3 regions of the Pseudoalteromonas sp. S2893 genome follow, and region 2 is predicted to be linked to each of the others. Evidence: predicted binding sites of a transcription regulator. Region 2 holds the regulator's gene; each other region holds the start of a gene.
The links. Region 2 encodes LexA, which represses DNA repair genes until DNA is damaged. Its sites were predicted from a motif close to TACTGTATNNNNATACAGTA; they were not measured.

Region 1 (4,270 bases), on a different contig from region 2:
AACCCCTCCAATGCAACGGCGCTGATAATAGCAAACTGCGTATTTAAGTAAAGAAAAAAGCTAAAGAAATTTGAAATAAAGCCGATAAATATCTATCAGTTATCATAATCGGCTAAAGACTATGCAAATCGATGATTTGTTAATCACAGAGAGTCAACTAAAGACCAGGCTAAATAAAAGTGTGCATGAAAATCGCAGAGGCGAATTTTCACTTTTATTAGCGATGCTATCGCACGATGCGCTGGATTTTAGTCAATTTCACTTGCCAACAAGTGAAACGCATAGTGCTTATGTAGACGAAGAACAGTTAAGGGAGCGCTTTGGTGCTGGACCAAAGCAATTATTAGCTCCCGAAAAATATGATATGACCATAGGGCAAGAGCACGCGTCGGTGATTGTTCAACAAGGCGAGCAAACAGGCATGAAAGCAATAAAATTAAGCCACTGCTTAAATCCTGAGCCACTAGCGATTAGAGATGACAAGTTTCATATTCCTTTAACAGTAATCGATAATTGTGAACTATCAGTACGCAGGCGCTTAAATGACACGCACACCGCGCTTGCAAGCCCACAAATGGACGCCGCAGCATTTTATGACGATTTAACTAATGAGGCTATACATAAGCCATTGCTTGTTGCTAACGCATAAAAATAATTTAACACTTGTGCGTTTTAAAAGCCTAAAACACCTTATGTTTAATAATCGGTTATGCAATAAAATAGAACAATTCTTTTTTTGTTTAAAAAAAGCATCCACAAATTAAATGCAATTGCTATAATGGCTGCAAATGGTATGACTTGAGTGCCATTATCATTAAATCAAGGTAATTAGGAACGTAATGAAGAAAACATTCACGCTAAATCATGAGAAAATCAAATACCCTCGTATGGTTGATGCTGCAAAGCATGAAGTGAAAAAATATTTGAAAAGAGAGCGCAATAAAACGCTACCTGTTGAAGCTGATTACTGGGCGTTTGACTGTAAGTTTGGCACAAGTGCCGATGATGCCGAAGTCGTTCACGTAGCTGAAATTAACAACAAGATCAGCGAAATCGAAAAGCAGGCGCTTACTTCATTCTATGTTGAGATTTTAGCTAGACCTGCGCAGCGTGAATCGTTCGATCTAGATGATGATGAATAACCAATAGCAATATTGTAGAAAATGGACCTAGATGGTCCATTTTTTGTTTATGGCAGTTATTAACATGTTTAGTGGTATAGAGTAGCGCTTAAATAAAAAGCTATTTTTATGTTAAGTGTTTAGCTTATTTTATACACTGTGACACTTTTTATATTTTTTACCGCTTGCACATGGGCAGGGGTCGTTTCTGGCAACTTTTATATCGGCGACCGGATTAATAATACCCTCTAAATAACGCCATTCACCGTCCTCTTTTATAAAGTCTGATTTCTCATCCAACTCACAATATAAGTTTTGGTAAAAATAATACGCATTAAAGGCAACATAACCTCGCTCATCACTTTGCTGCGTATCGCGCACAACTAATTTTACAAAGCGGCAGCTATTGGCAAAGTCAGCAATTTCATTTACTGGGTTTTGTGCTTGTTTTTCTTTGGCGTAAGTTTTAAATACATAAGATGCATTTTTTAATGCATAAGCACTAAAGCGCGAACGCATTAGTTGCTCAGGTGTGGCTGGGGTTTTTATATCAAGATGATAAGGCTGGCAACAGTCGCCATAATTAAGCTGACTGTTGCATAAGCAAGCGCTAGTACTGGTTACACTCATAAAATACTAATTAACATAAATTAAAAATGTATTTTACCAAGCTTATTGAGTAAGTGATATTGCTGTAGTGCTGGTTTTTTTAGTAAAGCAAAATAGCTTAGCGCTTCTTTTGTTTAAATTAAGCGATAAATTAACAAGCTGCTGCTCACTTACTATATCGGTCCACGTAATAATGGCTGCAAAGTTACCATTATGAAGTGCTGAATTAAGCACATACTCTAAATTTACTAAATGCTTTTGTCTTATTACAAGCAGTTTACTGGTATCTATAGAGCAGCTATCTAGCAAGGCTTTACTTGGCACATGGTCGGGCGCAATCAGTAAGGTCCACGCGTTAGAGCTATTGTATTGGTGCAACACTTTTAGCATTTCAAACGTAGCAGAAATTTCATCTTCTACTTTTATTAAGTTTACCGACTCACTTTCATCATGTTGTTGGTAGCTTTTAACGGTTCTTACGGTAATTGGCTGTAGCATAGGTCTCACTCACTGGGTTTATATACAGTACGTGTATACAGTAGTTTATACAGTTGTTGTGTGCAAGCGTTTTTTGTTATTTTTTATACAATTAATTGTTTTAAAAAATAAAGAATAAAAATAACACTTTTAAAACAGTGGGTTATAATTTAAGGCGTGTAGGTGAAAGCTGAGGGTGTTTGCAGTACTGTATAAAGTGTAGCAGCGCTATACAGTACTTAAGGGATGGCTATACAGTTATTTCAGTGTGTTTTACAGTGCTTAGCTGTTAGCTATACAGTAGTTAGTCATTTTTTGGGATTAAGTGGGCAAACTGAATTTGGTGGATTTGCTCATACAAACTGGCTGCATAGCACTGAGCGTCTTTAAGACGTTTGGTGTCGATATATTTTCTTAAATCATCTAAAGCAGCGGTTGCCGGTTCATAGCCTTGGCTGCTGGCTAAACTCAGCCATGCTGCTGCGTGAAATACGCTTTTAGGTACGCCTTGGCCTTTGACAAAAAATAACCCTAAATAAAACTGGGCGCGATGATTTCCGGCCATTGCGGCAAGGCGCATCCACTTAGCTGCCAACGGTGCCTGGTTATGCTTTAAATAATACAGTGCTTTGTTAAGTGTTGTTTGCTCACTTACATCACTATTGTTTTCAGCGCTGTGGTTTGTAGGCTGTGTTACAAAATCTAAAATATTGTTTAATTGCTGCTCTAAGTCTTGTCCGCTAGGCTGAGTCTTATTCATATATTTTCTTTTTTATAGTTTCTACGTCAATAGTTTAGTATATCGCAAGGTAAAATGTCCTGTTTATACTTAATTTTATGGTAAAATCACGTCACTTTTTACTATCACAAGTCTATTATGCTCGAAGCTCTATTTAAACTCCGCGAAAATAACTCCAATGTGCGACGCGAAAGCATTGCTGGAATCACTACTTTCATTACTATGGTTTACATTGTATTTGTAAACCCTGCAATGCTTGCGGAAGCAGGCATGGATCAAGGTGCTGCATTTGTTGCTACCTGTATTGCGGCTGCTATTGGCTGTTTTATTATGGGATTGTGGGCTAATTACCCTTTAGCACTTGCGCCGGGCATGGGCTTAAACGCATTTTTTACTTACGGTGTTGTACTGGGTATGGGTTATAGCTGGCAAGCTGCATTAGGTGCAGTATTTATGTCTGGCTGTATATTTTTAATATTAAGTTTGTTTAAGGTCAGAGAGTGGATAATTAATGCTATTCCTTTGGTTTTAAAGCAGGCTATTGCCACTGGTATTGGTGCGTTTTTAGCGTTAATTGCGCTTAAAAATGCAGGCATTATTGTTTCAAGCCCAGCTACATTAGTACAGCTTGGCGATATTACATCGGCAGGTCCTTTATTAGCTATTTTAAGCTTTTTTGTCATTGCTGCTTTGCTTTATCGTGATATAAAAAGCGGCGTACTTATTAGCATTTTGTTAGTAACGGGCATTGCGTTAAGCCTCGACTTAGTTGAGTACCACGGCGTAATGTCAATGCCACCGTCTATTTTACCTACCTTCATGCAACTTGATTTTGCAGCGGCCTTTGAGCTTTCTATGCTGAGTGTAATTTTTGCGTTTTTGTTTGTTGATTTATTTGATACATCAGGCACGTTAGTTGCGGTAACTCAAAAAGCAGGCTTAGCCGATGAAAAAGGCAATATGCCACGTTTAGGGCGTGCTTTAAGTGCAGATAGTACAGCTACTATTGCAGGTGCAATGTTAGGTACTTCTACCACTACTTCTTATATTGAGTCTGTAGCCGGTGTATCGGTTGGTGGGCGTACTGGCTTAACAGCTGTTGTTGTGGGGATATGCTTTTTACTAATGATGTTTTTTGCGCCGCTTGCGCAAATGGTGCCGGCTTATGCTACAGCGGGTGCTATTTTATACGTTGCGGTATTAATGCTGCAAAACCTTAAGTTTGTAAACTGGGATGACATGAGCGATGCAATTCCGGTAAGTGTGGTACTACTTATGACGCCGCTTACATTCTCTATTGCGCATGGTATTGCTCTTGGTTTTA
Region 2 (4,270 bases):
CTAAAATTTGTAAGGCAAGTAAATAGCCTAGCCACTTATGTAGTTTTCGAGCGCGCTTAAATAGTTGTTTTCTCATTTTGTGCTTCTTATTATTTTTAGCGTTAGTGTATTACAGCAGCCCATGCTTTTACTGCGGCATTTTGTCGCAGTTATTCATAAGCTTACTCTAACTTTATAAAAATAATAAAAAGGAGCGATAAAAAATCAGTGAGGCTGTGTTTAATGCTCACGTAAGGCATTTATTAGCCCTTGTTTGCTCATTTTAGAGCGGCCACTAATGCCGAGCTCTTTAGCTTTATTGTACAGCTGCTTTTTAGTGCGCTGCTCATACTTTGAGGCTTTGCCGCCTTTGACAGCAGTTTTATGAGTATTGCTATTAGCAATGCGCGCGGCTTTTTTTTTGCTCATGCCTTCATCTCGAAGCGCATCGTACTGATCGTCATTTTTAATTTGCGGGCCATGATCTACCATAATTGTCCTCCTGAAGCGTTTAATTACACAGTGTGTGTGTATAACTTTCATACATAAACGGTAAAATTAAGCGTAATTAGCCTAACCCGTTTTATAAGGCAAATTAGGTGCCAATGGCGTTTAAACAGGTATTTTCTATGAATAAAGCCATGTTTAGCGCTTAGTTGATTTGGTATAAAAGTAAAACTGCGTTAAAGTTTGCGATGAAACTATAAGAGGGTAAAAAGCAGACAATGTCGGAAATTCAATTTTTAAATGTAGATCTAGAGCTTGAGTCTAAACAAGATATTAGCGCCCTGGTGGCAGACTTAAAGAAAAACGCGATGGTTTTGCATTATGACAAAGACGAATATCGTCAATTGGCGCGTATTGAAGCCTCAGGTGATATAACCACGCCAGACAAAGCAATCAACCACTTATGTGAATTAATAGAGTCGTGTTCACGTAATGCGCTTAAGCAGTGGCTAAGCTGTTCGCGCAGAACGTTTGATATAGGCTTTGAGTCGGGCACGTCACCTAAGTGTTTTAACCAAGCTCTACATGCAGATACACTACTACGTATATCTGCCATTGGCGCTGGTATGGAAATAACGATTTACCCTATCGAAAAGTAGCCATAGTTAATTATTTGCGCTCGACAACCGCTGCGGTCATTTTTGATACGCAGCAAAGCTCGCCGCGGCTATTGGTTATTTTTATTTCCCATACAGAACTGCGCTTACCAATATGAAATGCACGAGTAACGGCGGTTAAAGTGCCATTTCGAGAGGCCTTTAAGTGGCTGGCGCTAATTTCCTGTCCAACACAATAAAATTTTGTAAAGTCCACTACAAAGTTAGCGGCGTAGCTTGCTACGGTTTCGGCAAGTACCACATTTGCGCCACCATGTACCATACCAATAGGATTATGATGCTCAGGAATTGCGGGCATGGTAGCCACTAGGTAATCATCTCCTATTTCGGTTATTTCTATGCCCATGGTTTTCATTAGCGTGCCTTGGCCGTTTATTCCCTCATCTAACTGTTTGCAAAGCTCTAATGTAATGGGTTGATGCCAAATACTCATAATTACTCCTTTATATTGAAAGCAAATTTATAGCATTTTAAATACTGAACGTCTGTAATTACCTAAAATTTATCCAGGTGCGGTGTATTTAGCTATTTTAAAGCACAATTTAAATTTGCGATTTTTATTTAACTGTATATACTCACAGTTAAATGTACTGTATGGAAAACCAGTTGTATGCGACCATTAACTAAACGCCAAGCTCAAATACTCGAACTAATAAAAGTTTTTATTAAAGACACTGGTATGCCTCCTACACGTGCCGAAATTGCGCAAACACTCGGTTTTAAAAGTGCCAATGCCGCAGAAGAGCACTTAAAAGCGCTTGCCAAAAAAGGTGTTATTAAAATGAAACCAGGCGCAAGCCGTGGTATTCAATTGGTTGAAGAAGAGGAGCCTGAGCAACTGGGTCTGCCATTAATAGGTAGAGTTGCAGCGGGTTCGCCTATTTTGGCGCAAGAGCATGTTGAGAGTCACTGTAAAATAGACCCACTTATGTTTAAACCAGCCGCCGACTTTTTACTGCGTGTTAACGGTATGAGTATGAAAGATATAGGTATTATGGATGGCGACTTACTTGCCGTACACCGTACTCAAACTGCAGAAAACGGCCAAGTTGTGGTTGCACGAGTAGATGAAGACGTAACCGTAAAACGCCTAGAAAAAGCAGGCCGAAAAGTATTATTACACGCCGAAAACGAAGAGTTTACGCCAATTGAAGTAGACCTTGAAAACGAATCTTTTAATATTGAAGGGTTAGCCGTTGGCGTAATAAGAAATGCCGATTGGATGTAATTTTTAACTATTTTTAAGTAATATCTATAAATGCGCACTTTTTAGTGCGCATTTTTGTTTTAAAAACAAACCTTCCACCATCTCAAAGCGCCCTAAAATTATTTAGGCTGTAAACTTTTTTTCACTCATACTTTTATCTTCCTAAGCGTGTTACATCCCTTAATTTTGCTCGTATCTTGGCTGTTAAATAACAATTTAATACGCCGTCATTTAGTCAATTTTAAAATATCACTTGATTGTTTTTTATACTAAAACTTGCTTGTTGTACGTTTTTTAGCTAATCATTAATGTGCTGGACTAACAATAACTCACAGCTTTTTAGTTATGAGAACACACAATATACACAAACCTTTTGTTGTCCTAGCGATACCAATCAAAAATAAGATTGGTTAAAAAATAAAAATAACGAATTGGCGTTTAAGCCGTATGCCTCTTCGCTTTGCATTCGCAATAGCATCAAAGGAGCCGTCACATGGGTAAACTGACCTCTACCTTGTGGCTTGTGTTGATTATGTTCCCGCAGCAAGTGCTGGCTAATAGCCAATACAATATGCGCAAGGGCGTAACCGATATAAGTAATAATGTATATCAGCTACACATGACCATATTTTTAATATGTTGTGTGATTGGGGTGATAGTGTTCGCAATAATGTTTTGGGCACTGATTCATCACCGTAAATCTAAAGGGGCAGTTCCTGCCCAATTTCATGAAAGTACCAAAGTAGAAATTCTTTGGACTGCCATTCCGTTTGTTATTTTAATTGCCATGGCAATCCCTGCCACTAAAACCCTCATTGCGATGGAAGATGCCAGTAAGGCTGACTTAACCATTAAAATTACAGGGTCACAGTGGAAGTGGCATTATGAATATATGGGCGAAGACGTAGAGTTTTACTCTATTTTATCTACCCCTCAAGACGAAATAGCCAACCTTGCTAATAAAAACCCTAATTATTTACTTGAGGTTGATAAACCTTTAGTACTGCCAATTAATCGAAAGGTGCGTTTTTTAATGACCTCTGATGATGTTATCCACTCTTGGTGGGTACCCGATTTTGCCGTTAAAAAAGATGCCAATCCGGGGTTTATCAACGAAACGTGGACCAACATTAACGAAGAAGGTATTTACCGAGGACAGTGTGCAGAGCTGTGCGGTAAAGATCATGGTTTTATGCCCGTGGTGGTTGAAGCTAAATCGCAAGAGGACTTTAACGCATGGCTTGCAGATGCTAAGCAAGCTAAGCAAAAAGCCGCACTTGCTGATGCAGCATTGCTTGATAAAACAATTCCTAAAGAAGAGCTAATGACACTAGGTGAGCAAGTGTATATGGCAAGTTGCGCTGCGTGTCATCAACCTACAGGTATGGGGCTACCGGGCGTATTTCCTGCGTTAAAAGGCAGCCCCATTGTTTTGGGTGATATAAAAGATCACATTGATGTAGTGATTCATGGCCGCCCAGGAACTGCAATGCAGGCATTTGCAAAGCAGCTCTCAATTAAACAACTTGCAGCGGTAATTACCTATAAACGTAATGCGTGGGGTAATGAAACGGGTGATGTCATCCAACCTAGTGAAATTCAGGCAGCACTTGATGCGGAGGCGAACTAATGAGTAGCATAGTAGAACAACCTAACGCCAATGACGCTCACCACGGCCATCACCCAGCCAAAGGTTTTAAACGTTGGTTATACACAACAAACCATAAAGATATTGGCAGCATGTACTTAATTTTTTCGCTGACTATGTTTTTAATTGGCGGTGCAATGGCCATGGTTATTCGGGCTGAGTTATTTCAGCCAGGATTACAATTGGTAGACCCACACTTTTTTAACCAAATGACCACAGTACACGGTTTAATTATGGTGTTTGGTGCTGTTATGCCAGCCTTTACGGGGCTTGCTAACTGGATGGTACCGCTCATGATTGGTGCGCCAGATA
Region 3 (4,270 bases), on a different contig from region 2:
GCGGTTATTGTGGGTTTAGCCATAGGCTACGGTTTACAAGAAATAGCCACTGGTTATTTAGCAAAAAGCATGGATATGAGCTTACCTGCCGCCGGGTTTAAACCTTGGCTGGTGGCCATTAGCACAGGTGTTATATGTGCAGTTATGTTCTCTATTAAGCCACTGCTTGATTTATTTGATATTCCACCGCTTAGAGTATTGCGCCGTAATTTAGGGGACAGACTAGCGGTAAGCCGTGTGCACTTAGGTTTAAGCGCGCTTACGGTGTTTTTATTAATGTGGTTATTTAGTAACAACATTAAAATAACGCTTATTTTATTTGTCTCCACGCTTGCTTTGATTGCGGTTTTGTTTGTTATTTCAAAATTAATATTTGGCGGTGGCCGTAAATTAGGTTTAAAACCAGGCAATAGTTGGTCGTTAGCTATTGCTTCTATACAAAAACGTGCCAACGTAAATGCGGTGCAGCTTATTAGCTTTTCGTTGGCGATAAAATTGCTATTGTTTTTGATTGTGCTTAAAAACGACATGATCTCAGATTGGCAGTCTCAATTACCCGCCGATGCACCTAATGCATTTTTAGTTAATATTACGCAAAACGAACTAGAGCCTGTAAATAATTACCTAGCAGAGAACGATATTTTAGTTTCGGATTTTTATCCAACCATTCGTGGGCGAGTAAATGCGGTAAATGGCGAGCTTGTGGCGCGTAAAGTGTCGTTGCAAGATAACGAGAAAAAAGATGAAGAAGCGCGTTCAGGCATCGGCCGTGAGCTTAACTTAACCTGGCTTGATAATGTACCAGCCCAAAACGAAATTGTGCAAGGGCAGTGGTTTGGCGAAGGCGCAGTGGGTGAGGCATCGGTTGAGGAGTCTATGTTGGAGCGCCTAGACGTAGAAATAGGCGACACCTTAACATTTTTAATTGGTGCGCAATCATTTGACGCTAAAATTACCAGTGTGCGTAAAGTAAATTGGGCTACGCTAAAACCTAACTTTTTTATTATTTTAAGCCCTGATGTGCTAAAAGATTTTCCGGCTACGTATATTTCATCTGTGCGTATAGAGCCAGAGCAAAAGAAAGCGTTTAGCCAGTTACTGCGCAGCTATCCAACCATTACCGCCATTGATGTAGATAACTTTGTTAAGCAAATACAATCAACCATTGAGCAGGTGTCGTTAGCTATTGGCTTTGTGCTTGCTATTGTTGTTTTGTGTGGCGCATTAGTGCTTATATCTCAGGTGCAAGCGAGCCTTGGCGAGCGAATGCAAGAAATAGTAATACTGCGAACGTTAGGCGCCAAAGGGCGGTTAATAAAAAATGCGACGCTTTATGAATTTTTGCTATTAGGTGGCTTAGCTGGGTTTGTAGCCGCATTATTTAGTGATATAGCCTTATTGATTGTTCAGCAGCAAATGTTTGACTTAGCCGGTAAGTTGCACCCGGCAATTTGGCTAATAGGGCCAGTGTCGGGCGGGGTGTTTGTAGCCGCGCTTGGCTACTTTATGATTGCCCGTAAACTTAAACAAAATACCCAAGGCTTAGTACGTGCTTTAGCCTAAGCTATACTTTTAACGCTAAACGCCCGCACTAAGTTGCGGGCGTTTTTGTTTTTACTCGCCACTGGTAATTTATACAGTGCTCTGGCATTATTACCGTTATTGAAAAATAACAATAATGAGTGTGCTGTTTGGCCATTATTTTAGGGATAGACCCAGGTTCACGTTTAACCGGTTATGGTGTGGTTGCGCATCAAGGTGCTAAATTTACCTATTTAGGAAGCGGTTGTATTAAATTAGCCGAGCATGAGTTCCCCATACGATTAAAAATGATCTACCAAGGGATCACGCAAATAATAGAGCAGTTCTCCCCCGAAACCTTTGCCATAGAAAAAGTATTTATGGCGCATAACCCGGATGCCGCGCTAAAACTTGGTCAAGCCCGAGGAGCCGCGATAGTGGGAGCCTCTATGGCCGACTTACCCGTATTTGAATACTCAGCACGGCAAATTAAACAAGCTGTGGTAGGTAATGGCGGCGCCGATAAGTCGCAAGTGCAACACATGGTCAAAAATATTTTAAAATTACCTGGCACACCGCAAGCCGATGCGGCCGATGCGCTTGCCATTGCAATTTGCCATGCGCACTCAGAACAAAATTTAATAAAACTAGCGGGTAGCGCAAGCAAAACCGTTAGAGGACGTTTAAGGAAATAAATATGATTGGCCGTTTAAATGGCATTTTAGTTGAAAAGCAGCCGCCTGAAATTTTATTAGAAGTAAGCGGCGTAGGCTACGAAGTACAAATGCCCATGACCTGTTTTTACGACTTACCTAATATTGGTGAAAACGCCATAGTGTACACGCACTTTGTAGTACGCGAAGACGCACAACTATTATTTGGCTTTAATAATAAAACCGAGCGCGCGCTTTTTAGAGAACTATTAAAAGCAAATGGTGTGGGCCCTAAACTAGGCTTAGCTATTTTGTCGGGCATGTCGGCGCAACAATTTGTTAGTTGCGTAAACAACGAAGATGCCACAACATTGGTTAAATTACCGGGTGTGGGTAAAAAAACTGCTGAGCGTTTAGTGCTTGAAATGAAAGACCGCTTAAAAGATTGGGGTAACGATTTATTTACGCCATTTAGCGATAATGCCGTTATAGAGCCTCCTAGCGATGCAACAATTGCCAATAATGCTGCAGACGATGCCGTATCGGCACTTGTTGCGCTTGGTTATAAATTGCCACAGGCGCAAAAAGCAGTAAAATCGGTAAGTAAACCCGATATGTCTACTGAGGTTCTTATTAAAGAATCTTTAAAATCAATGTTGTGAGTAACCCATGATTGAAGCTGATCGTTTAATTGACGCGAGCGAAAAAACCAACGAAGACACCATAGACCGCGCAATAAGGCCCAAGCTTTTAGCCGACTACAAAGGTCAGCCGCATGTTAAGCAGCAAATGGAAATATTTATAGAGGCAGCGCGCAGCCGCGGTGAAGCGCTCGATCATCTATTAATATTTGGCCCGCCGGGCTTAGGTAAAACCACGCTTGCTAATATTGTTGCCAATGAGCTTAATGTAAGTATTAAAACCACTTCAGGCCCAGTACTTGAAAAAGCCGGCGACCTTGCTGCATTGCTTACCAACCTTGAAGAAGGCGACGTGCTGTTTATTGATGAAATACACAGACTCAGCCCACAAGTTGAAGAAATACTTTACCCCGCAATGGAAGATTACCAACTCGATATTATGATTGGTGAAGGCCCCGCTGCACGCTCTATTAAATTAGACTTACCGCCGTTTACGCTTATTGGCGCGACAACACGCGCAGGCTCACTTACCTCACCACTTAGAGACCGTTTTGGTATAGTGCAGCGCTTAGAGTTTTACTCGGTAGCTGACTTATCGCATATAGTGGGGCGCTCTGCACATTACCTAGATTTACAAATGTGCGACGATGGCGCTACCGAAATTGCAAAACGCTCACGAGGCACACCGCGTATAGCTAACCGCTTATTACGTCGTGTGCGCGATTACACGCAAGTAAAATCAGATGGTACAGTAAATGCCTCAGTTGCTGAGCTAGCCCTTGATATGATTGACGTAGATAAAAGCGGGTTTGATTACATGGACCGTAAATACTTACTTGCCATTATCGAAAAATTTATGGGTGGGCCTGTAGGGCTAGATAATTTAGCCGCCGCCATAGGCGAAGAAAAAGAAACCATTGAAGATGTAATAGAGCCTTTTTTAATTCAGCAAGGCTTTATTCAGCGCACACCGCGCGGGCGAATTGTATCAGACAATGCGTATCATCACTTTGGTTTACTCCCAAAACAAGATTAACCCCTCTTTAGCCTGTTACTGTAAATGTAGCGGGCTACTTCCTCTGTTAAATGTAATACCAATTTGCAATAACACTTAATCATTTTGCGAAGCAAACGTATCGCTACCTGCGTTAAAAATTCTCATTTACGACTGCATGTAGAAGGTATAGCAATGCAGGAGCAATTGCCAAGAACAACTAAATAGCGAATTTTTTGCCTAGCTATCAACACGTTTTTCCAGCCTCAACATAGCTCACTTAATTAAGAAAATTTGTATAATTTTTTAAAACTTACTCAGCTTTCATCCACTTTGTTGCAAATGTAACCAATAAATTAAAATCGTTTTGTAATTCACTTAACGTTAAGACTGGCGTGGCTATGCTGCGTACCATTAAAACCAGTTAGCTTTAAAACAGTAGCAACATAAGAGATTAGGCG

Region 1: CWC04_RS15280 (SulA-like leucine-rich domain-containing protein) is a predicted target of LexA. The motif match lies at 2,252-2,271, and genes of this name have one in related genera.
Region 3: ruvC (crossover junction endodeoxyribonuclease RuvC) is a predicted target of LexA. The motif match lies at 1,623-1,642, and genes of this name have one in related genera.

The regions. Positions count from the first base shown of each region.
Region 1 is NZ_PNCY01000032.1:105-4,374, forward strand. It holds tRNA gene CWC04_RS15260 (tRNA-Tyr) at 1-9, opposite strand, end outside; gene CWC04_RS15265 (VC2046/SO_2500 family protein) at 122-649, shown strand; gene CWC04_RS15270 (DUF6172 family protein) at 840-1,142, shown strand; gene CWC04_RS15275 (YchJ family protein) at 1,272-1,751, opposite strand; gene CWC04_RS15280 (SulA-like leucine-rich domain-containing protein) at 1,794-2,228, opposite strand; gene CWC04_RS15285 (tetratricopeptide repeat protein) at 2,512-2,967, opposite strand; gene CWC04_RS15290 (NCS2 family permease) at 3,085-4,270, shown strand, end outside.
Region 2 is NZ_PNCY01000013.1:29,104-33,373, forward strand. It holds gene CWC04_RS07850 (hypothetical protein) at 1-76, opposite strand, end outside; gene CWC04_RS07855 (DUF7218 family protein) at 220-471, opposite strand; gene CWC04_RS07860 (hypothetical protein) at 705-1,085, shown strand; gene CWC04_RS07865 (PaaI family thioesterase) at 1,096-1,536, opposite strand; gene lexA (transcriptional repressor LexA) at 1,714-2,331, shown strand; gene coxB (cytochrome c oxidase subunit II) at 2,804-3,940, shown strand; gene ctaD (cytochrome c oxidase subunit I) at 3,940-4,270, shown strand, end outside.
Region 3 is NZ_PNCY01000041.1:39,475-43,744, forward strand. It holds gene CWC04_RS16590 (ABC transporter permease) at 1-1,563, shown strand, start outside; gene ruvC (crossover junction endodeoxyribonuclease RuvC) at 1,692-2,216, shown strand; gene ruvA (Holliday junction branch migration protein RuvA) at 2,219-2,836, shown strand; gene ruvB (Holliday junction branch migration DNA helicase RuvB) at 2,844-3,851, shown strand.